Regions from separate parts of the Paraburkholderia steynii genome, predicted to be linked through region 1. Evidence: riboswitches for the same ligand, from Rfam matches in the RefSeq annotation. Region 1 holds a riboswitch; the other holds the start of a gene.
The links. A riboswitch is a leader RNA that binds a small molecule or an ion and turns the genes downstream of it on or off. The one in region 1 is predicted to bind cobalamin.
Positions count from the first base shown of each region.

Region 2: another riboswitch for cobalamin. It lies ahead of BLT65_RS21015 (TonB-dependent receptor domain-containing protein); the one in region 1 lies ahead of cobA (uroporphyrinogen-III C-methyltransferase).

Region 1 covers NZ_FNDI01000021.1:54,581-59,451, reverse strand. The annotation lists gene BLT65_RS31005 (hypothetical protein) at 121-702, opposite strand; gene BLT65_RS46685 (hypothetical protein) at 723-938, opposite strand; cobalamin riboswitch at 992-1,264, shown strand; gene cobA (uroporphyrinogen-III C-methyltransferase) at 1,412-2,149, shown strand; gene BLT65_RS30995 (cobalamin biosynthesis protein) at 2,146-2,565, shown strand; gene BLT65_RS30990 (hypothetical protein) at 2,723-3,025, opposite strand; gene BLT65_RS30985 (glycosyltransferase family protein) at 3,029-4,570, opposite strand; gene BLT65_RS30980 (hypothetical protein) at 4,615-4,871, opposite strand, start outside.
Region 2 covers NZ_FNDI01000011.1:177,743-182,613, forward strand. The annotation lists gene BLT65_RS47935 (ABC transporter ATP-binding protein) at 1-207, opposite strand, end outside; gene BLT65_RS21010 (FecCD family ABC transporter permease) at 204-1,265, opposite strand; gene BLT65_RS21015 (TonB-dependent receptor domain-containing protein) at 1,272-3,254, opposite strand; cobalamin riboswitch at 3,319-3,581, opposite strand; gene BLT65_RS21020 (hypothetical protein) at 3,802-4,164, shown strand; gene BLT65_RS21025 (cell division protein ZapA) at 4,161-4,478, shown strand; RNA gene ssrS (6S RNA) at 4,543-4,724, shown strand; gene BLT65_RS21035 (EVE domain-containing protein) at 4,865-4,871, shown strand, end outside.

The DNA.
Region 1 (4,871 bases):
TAGCGTCAAGGAGAGACGGCGGCATGAGTCGTGCCTCATGCCGCCGTTCGATTGCGTGGGGTTCGCTAAAGGGGAAGTCCACCGGCTGCCGCCCTGCGACAGCCGGTGGACATGCGCAACTCAGTGCGCAGCGCCTTGCGGCGTGACTTCGATAGCCGTCGCCGAGACGAAAACCGCGTGGATCGTGTCGCCGACGTGCAGGTCCTTCAGGTCGAAATCCGGCGTGACCCTGATGATCTGCGTCTCGTAGACACCGCGCAGCGTGAGCAGGCGTTTGGCGGGATCGATCTTCTGCACAGTGGACAGCGTTTCGACCTGATGCACCGAATCCCGGCCGTCCGGGCCTTTCAGGGTCACCTGAGCATCGACGCGCTCACGGATGCCCTTGCCGGCGGGGTCCACCTTCTCGGCCTGGACGAGCAATGCATTCTTGTACAGCACGTCGACCTTCTCGCCCACGCGCAGCTTGTCGAACCCGGCCATTTTTCCATCCACCTGCATCGTGACCTCGATGCCGTCTTCGCCCTTCAGCGTGACCGTGCGAGCACCGGCGTCGAGCGCGATGATGCGCGCCTTCAGATGGATGGGCGGCGCAGCTTCCACGAGCGTATCCGCAGCCTTCGCGAGCGAGTCCGCTGCCTGTACCGAGGTCGCCGCCAGCGCGGCTGCCAGCATGACCGACGCGATCGTTGCCAGTTTCATTTTAATGTTCTCCCTAAAGGTTAATCTGCCTGTTCACGGGCAGACGCAGTCGAAAAGGCGGTGACCCGCACCACCCATTCAAATTGAGGTGAAATTTTGTTAGTTATCCGATATTTAACACCGGAAAAAACTGACGTCTCACGTCCGGCCACTATAAATGACCACCCTTGGGCTTTACCACCAATACCGCTTGAAAACAGTTTTCGAATTTGTCGAAACACGGCAAGAATCGCCATCGGGCGGGTGCGTCGGAAAACCCCGCGCCGCCCGCCCGCGGGTGCCGGTGTGCTATCGTATTGGCGCATCTGGTGCCCCGCCGGCTCGACGGCTGGCGGGGTTAAACGGGAAACAGGGAAGCGTCTTCACATCGCGCTCGCAACACGAGCGAGCCACGCGAAACATGAAGCCGCCTGGCCTGTGCTGTCCCCGCAACGGTCACGCGGCGAGCGGAATGAAGGATGTTCCGCGCAGTGCGTTCAAGGCCACTGCCTGCAACCCGCAGGTGGGAAGGCGAACGCGATGAGCCGTCAGCCCGGATACCGGCCAGGTGCAAGGGGGCGAGAACTTCATCGCCATTCGCTGGAACCGCGGGAAACGGATACCAGCGCCCACGCGCGGCACCGGCTCGAGCAGCCGTCGCGCGTCACACGCAACATCGCATGACCTGTCACACACAAGCGCCCGCCCGTGCAGCGGCGCTCTCCTTGCCATGAGCCGCGCCTGGCTGATCGGCGCCGGCCCCGGCGACGTCGAACTGCTGACGCTCAAAGCCGCGCGCACGCTCGCGCTGGCCGACGTCGTGCTGGTCGATGATCTCGTCAATCCCGAGGTCCTGCAATTCGCGCGCGACGACGCGCAGATCGTCCATGTCGGCAAACGCGGCGGGCAGCAATCCACACCGCAACCCGAAATCGTCGCGATGATGCTAGATCATCTGCGCGCGGGCCGCAGCGTCGCGCGGCTCAAAGGCGGCGACCCGTTCGTGTTCGGCCGCGGCGGCGAAGAGCAACAGGCACTGCAGGCCGCGGGCATTCACGTCGAAATCATCAGCGGAATCACGGCGGGCATCGCCGCACCCGCTGCGATCGGCATTCCCGTCACGCATCGCGATCATGCTCAGGGCGTCATCTTCGTCACCGGTCACGGCGCGGGCGAGCACGAAGCGGACTGGCGCGCGCTCGCAGCCACGCACATGACGCTCGTCATCTACATGGGCATGCGGCGGCTCAACGACATCGTCGACGCGCTGCTGCGCGCCGATATGCCGCCCGACACGCCTTGCGCCGCGATGGAATCGGCGACGCGCCCCGAGCAGCGCCATGTCTGCGCGACGTTGAGCGAGTTCGTCCAACGCGTTGCGCAAGCGCAGCTCGGTTCGCCGTCGATCGTCGTGATCGGCGGCGTCGCGTCGCTGGCTGCGCCCGTCGATGCCATGCTCAAGCCATGACGGCGCTGATCGCGGGCATCGGTTGCCGGCGCGGCGTATCGGCCGAACAGATCGAAGCCGCCGTGCGCGACGCGCTTGGTGACGCGCTGCCGTTTTCGGCGCTGATCGCGGTTGCCTCGATCGATACGAAAGCCAATGAGCCTGGGCTCGTCGCATTCTGCGCACGGCACGCGCTGCCGCTGCGAACCTTCACGCGCGACACGATCGCCGCGCTCGACACACCGATCGACGCATCACCGCACGTGCGCGCGCATCTCGGCATCGACGGCGTTTGCGAGCCTTGCGCGCTACTTGCCGCACAAGGCGGCGAACTGCTCGTGCGCAAACACGCGCGAGAAGGCGTTACCGTCGCCATCGCGTGCGTTGCCGCACACCCTCATTCCACCGACACAACCAGAATCAAGGAACATCGATGAAGACCGATCCCGAATCGGTTGAACACGGTTTCTGGTAAAGCATCCCAGCGCTTCATAAGCATTTTATGAGGACCGCGCCGCCATCGGTAGCGGGGACTCGAACCCCTGCAACTTGGCTTGTGGCTGCGTCCAGATACGCGATGCTGTTAAAAAGCTGTCATTGACTTGCGGCGACGACCGGCGGAACAGCGAACAGTTTTGCCTCGTCGCTGCGCACCGTGATCGGCGCGCGATTCCGGAATGCGACGGTAATCCCCTCTGCCGATTGCTGGATAGCGCACGAGTGGTCCACCGCTTCCCCATCCTTGCCGACGATCACGGCGGCCGCCTTGCCGCCACAATCGGGACTCCGCGGTACGACCATCAGCATATTGCCGTCCGGCAGCTGCTTGGCCGCGCCGTAAGGACCGGCGAATGCCGACAGACTGACCAGTGCGAGCGCCGCCGCGATTGCCTTCATGCCCTACCCCTTGAGGAAAATGTCACACAATTCTAGCCGCTTGACGGTAGCTGGCGCTATGCCAGCTTCGACGCGCGCCTCAAATTCTGGCGTCCTGGCATCTCGGCACACCATCACGGCTGACGGCTGCTTGCCGCCCAGGTACTTCGACGGGTTCGCGACCAGATCGTCGTAGTGCTTGAACAGGAGCGGCGCGACGAAGCCCTTGCGTTCCGCGAAGAACGGAAACTCGCTGCTCCAGTCGTCACCGTAGACGACGATCGGCCGCGCCGGATCAGTGTTGTCCCGCACGAAGTGAGCCGCCGCGAGGACCGGGTAATCGGGGCCGTACACCGTCTTGAGCAGCTGGAAGTTCGCGCCGGTCAGGAACGTGTTGACGTTGACGGCGGTAATGCCAGCGAGCGCGACGACGCCGACGAACGAAAGCAGGCGGTTACGATGCGCGATCGCGCCGCCGAGCGCCACGGCGACGCCGAAGATCACGAACGCCTCGCACGAGATCTGGTAGTACTCGTGTACGAACTGGAGGTTCGTGAACACCATGAAATAGAGCAGGAACAGCGCGATGCCGCCCACGATCAGCGCGCGGTGCTTCCAGTCGAGCATGATCACGCCGGCAGCGGCGATGCCCACGCCGACCCACCCGCCGAGATTCAGCACGATATTGCGCAGCCAGATCACCCACAGCCACAGTTTCCAGTTGAGCCGGTCGCCGCCGAAGTTCCACGACGTCAGCGCGCCGGACGTGAGCTGCGAGCCGAAGTCGTTGTAGAGCTTGACGTAGTCGCTGTACTTCGCCCACGCCGCGCCGATCACGAACGGAATCAGCACCGCAACGACGCCCTGCCACAACACGCGAGCCCGCAACCGGTCGGAAATGATCTCGCGCCAGCCGACTGCCAAAAGCCAGAAGCCGAGGATTGGCACCAGGGGCAGGACGGTTGTCGACTTCTGCAGGATCGCGAGCGTCTGGAAGATTCCAGCCAGCACGGCAATCTTCATCGTTCGGTCGCCCTGAATCAGGCTGACCATGTACGCGATGAAGTACAGCATGAAGAACAGCGCAGCCGTCTCCATCAGGAACGCCTGGCCGAAGAACACATGAATCGGCGCGGTGAAGAACACAGCGCAGAAGGCGAAGAAGTATGGCGCCCATTTCTCGCCGAACAGGCCTCTGCAGATGTGCGCTGCGGGAAACGCACACAGAATCAGGAACGCATAGCTGACGGCCTTGCCGACGCGCTCCAGATCAAGTCCGAGCGGGCACGAGATCAGCGAAACGACCCACTGATAAAGCGGGAACTCGAACGGTATCGCCCACGGGTAGCCAGCGACGGGCGTTTCGTACGCCAGCTTGAACCCGTCGCGGCAGGCCCAGTACGATGTGATGGCCGTCTGCGTCTGCCGGAAGCTGAAGGCGGGATAGAGGATGTGCGTGCCGTTGTACCGGATGGCCATATACAGGCCATAGGCGAGCGCGAGTAAGGCGATGCAGCCAGCAGCGAGAGAGGCAATCCGGCTGTTTTTGTAAGGTTCGGAGATCATGACGCCGCTTCAGGTTTCGAAGCGGCGCATTATAAATCAGTCGATTAGCGTACCCGGCGAGCCCGCATGAAACCGTTTGCCTGCATGGTGCTGACGGCGAAGGTCGCATTCGAAACACAGTAGACCGTCGTGGTGGACGCGACGTTGATTGGCACCGTGGGGCTTATCAGGCTGGGATTACCGGTGTTGGCGCCCATCGAGGCTACATAGGACGAATAGGTGCCGTTTGCACCGAACGTGGCCGAAGTGGTGCTGACACCGACGCCGAACGATGTTGCGGTCGTGGTAGCCGCCGGATTGA
Region 2 (4,871 bases), on a different contig from region 1:
CCCTTTCGCTGGACGCATGAGACCCGCGAGCGTCGAGATGAGCGTCGTCTTGCCCGCGCCGTTTGGCCCGGCGATGCACCAGACTTCGCTCGGATAGAACGTGTGCGTGAAGGCATCGAGCAAGGTGCGCGAACCGGCGCGCAAGGTCAGTTGGTCTGCGTGCAGCGTGGTATCGGCGCTTGAGCGTGCGTTCATGGGTGCATTCATGTGCGCCTCCGTCGAAGCAGCATCCACAGGAACACGGGCACGCCGATCAACGCGGTGATCACGCCGACGGGTAACTGCGCGGGCGCGATCACCGTACGCGCGATCAGATCGGCCCCCATCACGGCAACGCCGCCGCCGAGCGCCGCTGCGGGCAGCAGCATCCGCTGATCGTTGCCGAACGCGAGACGCAGCATGTGCGGCACGACGAGCCCGACAAAGCCGATCGTGCCGCCCGTCGTCACAGCAGCGGCAGCGGCGAGCGATGCGACCAGGTAGACGCGCAGCCGCGCGCGCATCACAGGAACGCCGAGCGCTTGCGCCGCGGCGTCACCGCGCAGCAGTACATTGAGTTGCGGCGCGATGGGTACGATCGCGAGCAACGCGATGCACAGCGCAGCGAGCGCGAGCCACGGCATGCCGCCACCGTTCAGATCGCCTGTCAGCCAGAACAGCATGCCGCGCAAGCGGCTGTCGGGTGCGACCGTCAACAGCAACGTGATGATGGCGCCCCACCCCGCTGCGATCACCGCGCCCGTCAGCAGCAGACGCGGCGATGCGTCCTGCGGCTCGCCGCGCCACAGCGCGCCGCGTGCAAGACCGAGCACCAGCAGGATCGACACGAATGCGCCGGCGAACGCCGATGCATCGACGATCCACCACGCGCAGCCCGCGATCATCGCGACGAGCGCAAAGCTCGCCGCGCCGCCCGACACGCCGAGCACGTACGGCTCGGCCAGCGGATTGCGCAGCAGCACCTGAAGCAACGCGCCTGCAAGCGCAAGCAATGCGCCGCAACCGAAGCCGGCGAGCGCGCGCGGCAGGCGCAGCGTGCGAACGATCTGCGTGGCGAGATCGGACGATACGTCAGCCGACGGCAGCAACGCGTCGAGCACGCGCGACGGCGCGACGCTCACGCTTCCGAGTGCAAGCGACGCCACGAAGACCGCGAGCGCCGCGATGCCGAGCGCCGTCCAGATGGCGAGCGCGCGTTTCGCGCTCATGCCTCGCGCGACCCGGATCGGCTGATGTTGCGGCTGACGTTGCACGAGTCCGCTCATCGCGCGTCACTGCTGCTGCCAGCCGAGCGTGATATAGGCGCCGCGCCTTGGCGTGTTGTACGTGTAGGCGAGTTCATAGTCCTTGTCGAAGAGATTCTGGATTTGCGCGGCCACGTACCACGCCTTCGTGAGGTTGTAGCGCGCGGACAGGTTCACGATGCCATAACCGCCGAGCGCCGTGCCGCTATCATCGCGTTCGCCGCTCAGGAGCCATTCGCCGCCTACACGCCAGGTGCCGATATTGCGGTTCGCGGCGAACGACGCGAAATGACGTGCGCGACGGTTCAGATCGGTATGCGTGTCTTCATCGACGGGATTCTGGAACGTTAGGGCCGCGCGCACGTCGGTCCTGCCGACGTGACCCTGCCACGATCCTTCGATGCCCTGCACTTTCGCATGCCCCACGTTCTCCGCGACGTAGATGCCCGGCGTGGTCTGCACATAGTCGATCAGGTTCGTATAACGCGTCTGGAATGCCGTGAGCTTCATCAGGCCGAGCGCATCGGATGCGTACTGCAATGCGGCTTCGACAGAATGGCTGTGCTCCGGTTGAATGAGCGGATTGCCGCTGTACGGGTAGTACAGATCGTTGAAGCTCGGCGCGCGAAACGCATCGGACCAGCTTGCAGTCACCTTCCAGTGCTCGTTGAAGTCGTAGCCATAGCCCAGATAGTAACTGTTGGCTCCGCCGAAATCCGAGTACTGGTCGCGCCGCAGGTTCGCCTGGATCTGGCTGTTGCCGAAGCGCCCCGTGTAGCCCGCGAACCCCGAGTTCACGTGACGCGCGGGCGCGCTGTACTGATTCGAGTCGAGTGTCTGGTCGAGATGCTCGTAGCCCAATTGAAGCTTTTGATCGCGCGCAAACGTGAAGTCGTTCTGCCACGTGTACTGCCGGTTGTCCGAATCGTAGCGGTACAGATAGTCGCCATTGAGCGACGTGTTGCTGCGATCGTTGCCCGTCGCGACGACGAAGCGCGTCGTCCACCAGTCGGTGAGCTTGCCGTTCGCGAAGGCTGAAGCCGTCTGTACCTTGCTGTGCAGGTTGTTGAGATCGGTGGGCAGGCCGAAGGGATTGTCGAAGCTGTCGTTGCCGTTCGACTGGAAGTAGCGCAGGCCGATGTCCCACTGGTCGTTGAGCTTGTGGCGCAGCGACGCGCTCACGCTCTCGTTGAAATAACCGTTCGCGTTCGGATTGACGGGCGCGAGCGCCGGGTCGATCGACGAAAAGCCGTCCGTCTTCGCGCGCGCGAGCGTGACGCTGAAGGTCGTGCGGCCGTCCTTGTCGAGCGCACCGTCGACGCCCGCCGCCTGGCGTTGCGTGTGATAGCTGCCGTACTCGACGTCGAAGTGAAAACGCGGCGGATGATTGCCGCCGTCCTTCGTGAACACCTGCACCACGCCGCCGATCGCGCCCGAGCCGTACAGTGCCGACACGTTGCCGTTGACCACTTCGACGTGATCGATCTGGTCGAGCGGAATCTGTTCGAGTTGCGCGTTGCCCTGGCTCACCGAATCGACGCGCACGCCGTCGATCAGCACGAGCGACTGTGTCGACGACGCGCCGCGCAGAAACAGACTCGACGTCGCACCCGGCCCGCCGTTGCGCACGACCTGCGCGCCAGGCGCGAACTGCAGCAGCCCCGGCAAGTCGCGCGCGCTGTTGTCCGCGATGTCCTGCGGATCGAACAGCGTGGTCTGCGGAATCGCGTCGGCGAGTCGCTGCGCACGACGGTCGGCCGTGACGACGATGGGTGACAAAGTCGTGGGGATTGTGTTTGACGAAGTATCGGTCGAGCCGTTGTCCGATCGATCCGTGGATGTGGCGGATGGATTCGCCTCGTCGGCCGTCTGCGCGCTTGCGGCGAGCGGGGCTGAAGCAAAGGCAATCACGGCGACCGCAGCAAGCGGCGCGCGTCTGAAGTGTGGACACAGCGGGCGCGGAAACACCTGGCGCAGATACGCCGGGTGGACAAACACGGAGGTGAGCATCGAAAGAGTCCTGTGGGCCTGTGCGCGGCCCGCTCCTCGTGGGCCGATGCCTGTACAAGGAGCGACACGTTCCTTGCCTCCGGCCGGTATCCGGGCTGACGACTGGCCGACCCGCCTTCCCACGCATCATGCGCAGTGGCGCTTCGCACGGCATCGGCTCTATGGATGGCTCGACGCGTGCATGGGTCGACCTGCAGGAACTGCGGTCGTTGTACCGTTGCGAGGACAGCGCAGGTTGGCTCGTCCGGGCGGACTTCGCTCCCTGCTTCCCGTTTAACTGCGCGCGGCGCGATACCGCGCGCGGGCACCAGAGTGCCGCAAGTGTAGAAGTGACGTACACACGCGTCAAGAAACGCGAGGTGGTCACAGGGACGATGACGGTGGACTGTTAAAAGAGTCCCTTTTTCAAGGGTAAAAATGCGTGAATCGCGACAAGACACCTGGATAATGCCGCGTTAAAGCGCTACTGTTACGTCCTGAAACGAGACAAATGTCCGAGCGTGCGACATTCCGCGCTAGAATGCCATGTCTTTAGAGGACGCAGCACATGCTCACCGAACTCGAAACACTGTCACAGAACATCGGTCGGCTGATCGAGATCAGCCAACGCTACAACGAAGCGCGCCTCGCACTCGAAGAACAGCTCGCACAAGCGCGCGCCGAATGCGAAGCGACCCGCGTAGAACTCGAACAGACTCGCGAAGAACGCGCCGCATTGCAAGCGGAGCGCGATGCGCTGTCCGCGAAGATCGACGACGCGCAAGTACGTCTGAATGCCATCCTCGAGAAGCTGCCGCGCGCTCGCGGTCACGAGCCCGACAATCAACTCGATCTCCTCGCGCCCGAGCAGCAGGCGCAGGCCAATCACGACGCGAACCACGACGCGACCCGCCACGGAGAAAACGCATGACCACGAAGCAGATCGAAGTGTCGATCCTCGGCCAGCCCTATCGTCTCGCCTGCTCGGCGGAAACGGAAGCGGCGCTGCTCGAAGCCGTGGCCCGTGTCGATGCCGAGATGTCGAAGATCCGCTCGAACAGCAACGTGCGCGGCCAGGATCGTATCGCCGTGATGGCGGCGTTGTCGCTGGCATCGGAACTGCTTAGGCTGCAAGCCAGCGTGCGACACGGAGAATCATTTCCCGCCGAAGAAATCCGGCGTACAATGCACCAGATGAATGAGCAGCTTGGCACTGTGATCCAACAGTACAGCAGCGTGCAGTAAAGAAAATTTTGTTGGGCTTGATTGTTTTGCGGTCGGGCCCATGTTGTGGAGCAAACGTTTTTAAGCTTCCCTGCCTGGTTCGCCAAGGTCATATATTCCTTGAACCAATGCTATATGCACGGTTGCGGAAATTTGTAGCACGGGTGTGCGCGTCACTCTGTCTGATGTACCCGAAGTGCTGCTAACTGCGACCAATTCTGAACCTCAGGTTCAGGATGCCGGCCTAGCGGCTAAGGCGGGGACCTATACGAACGGCATCGGACTTTATCCGATGCCGTTTTTCTTTGGGCGTGCGCTTTGCGTTGGTTGGCGAGCACCGCGTTGCAAACCGTTTGAACCCGACTGTTCAACGAAGACTTCCTTCTACTTCACGTTCAATCCGACTCATGCGCT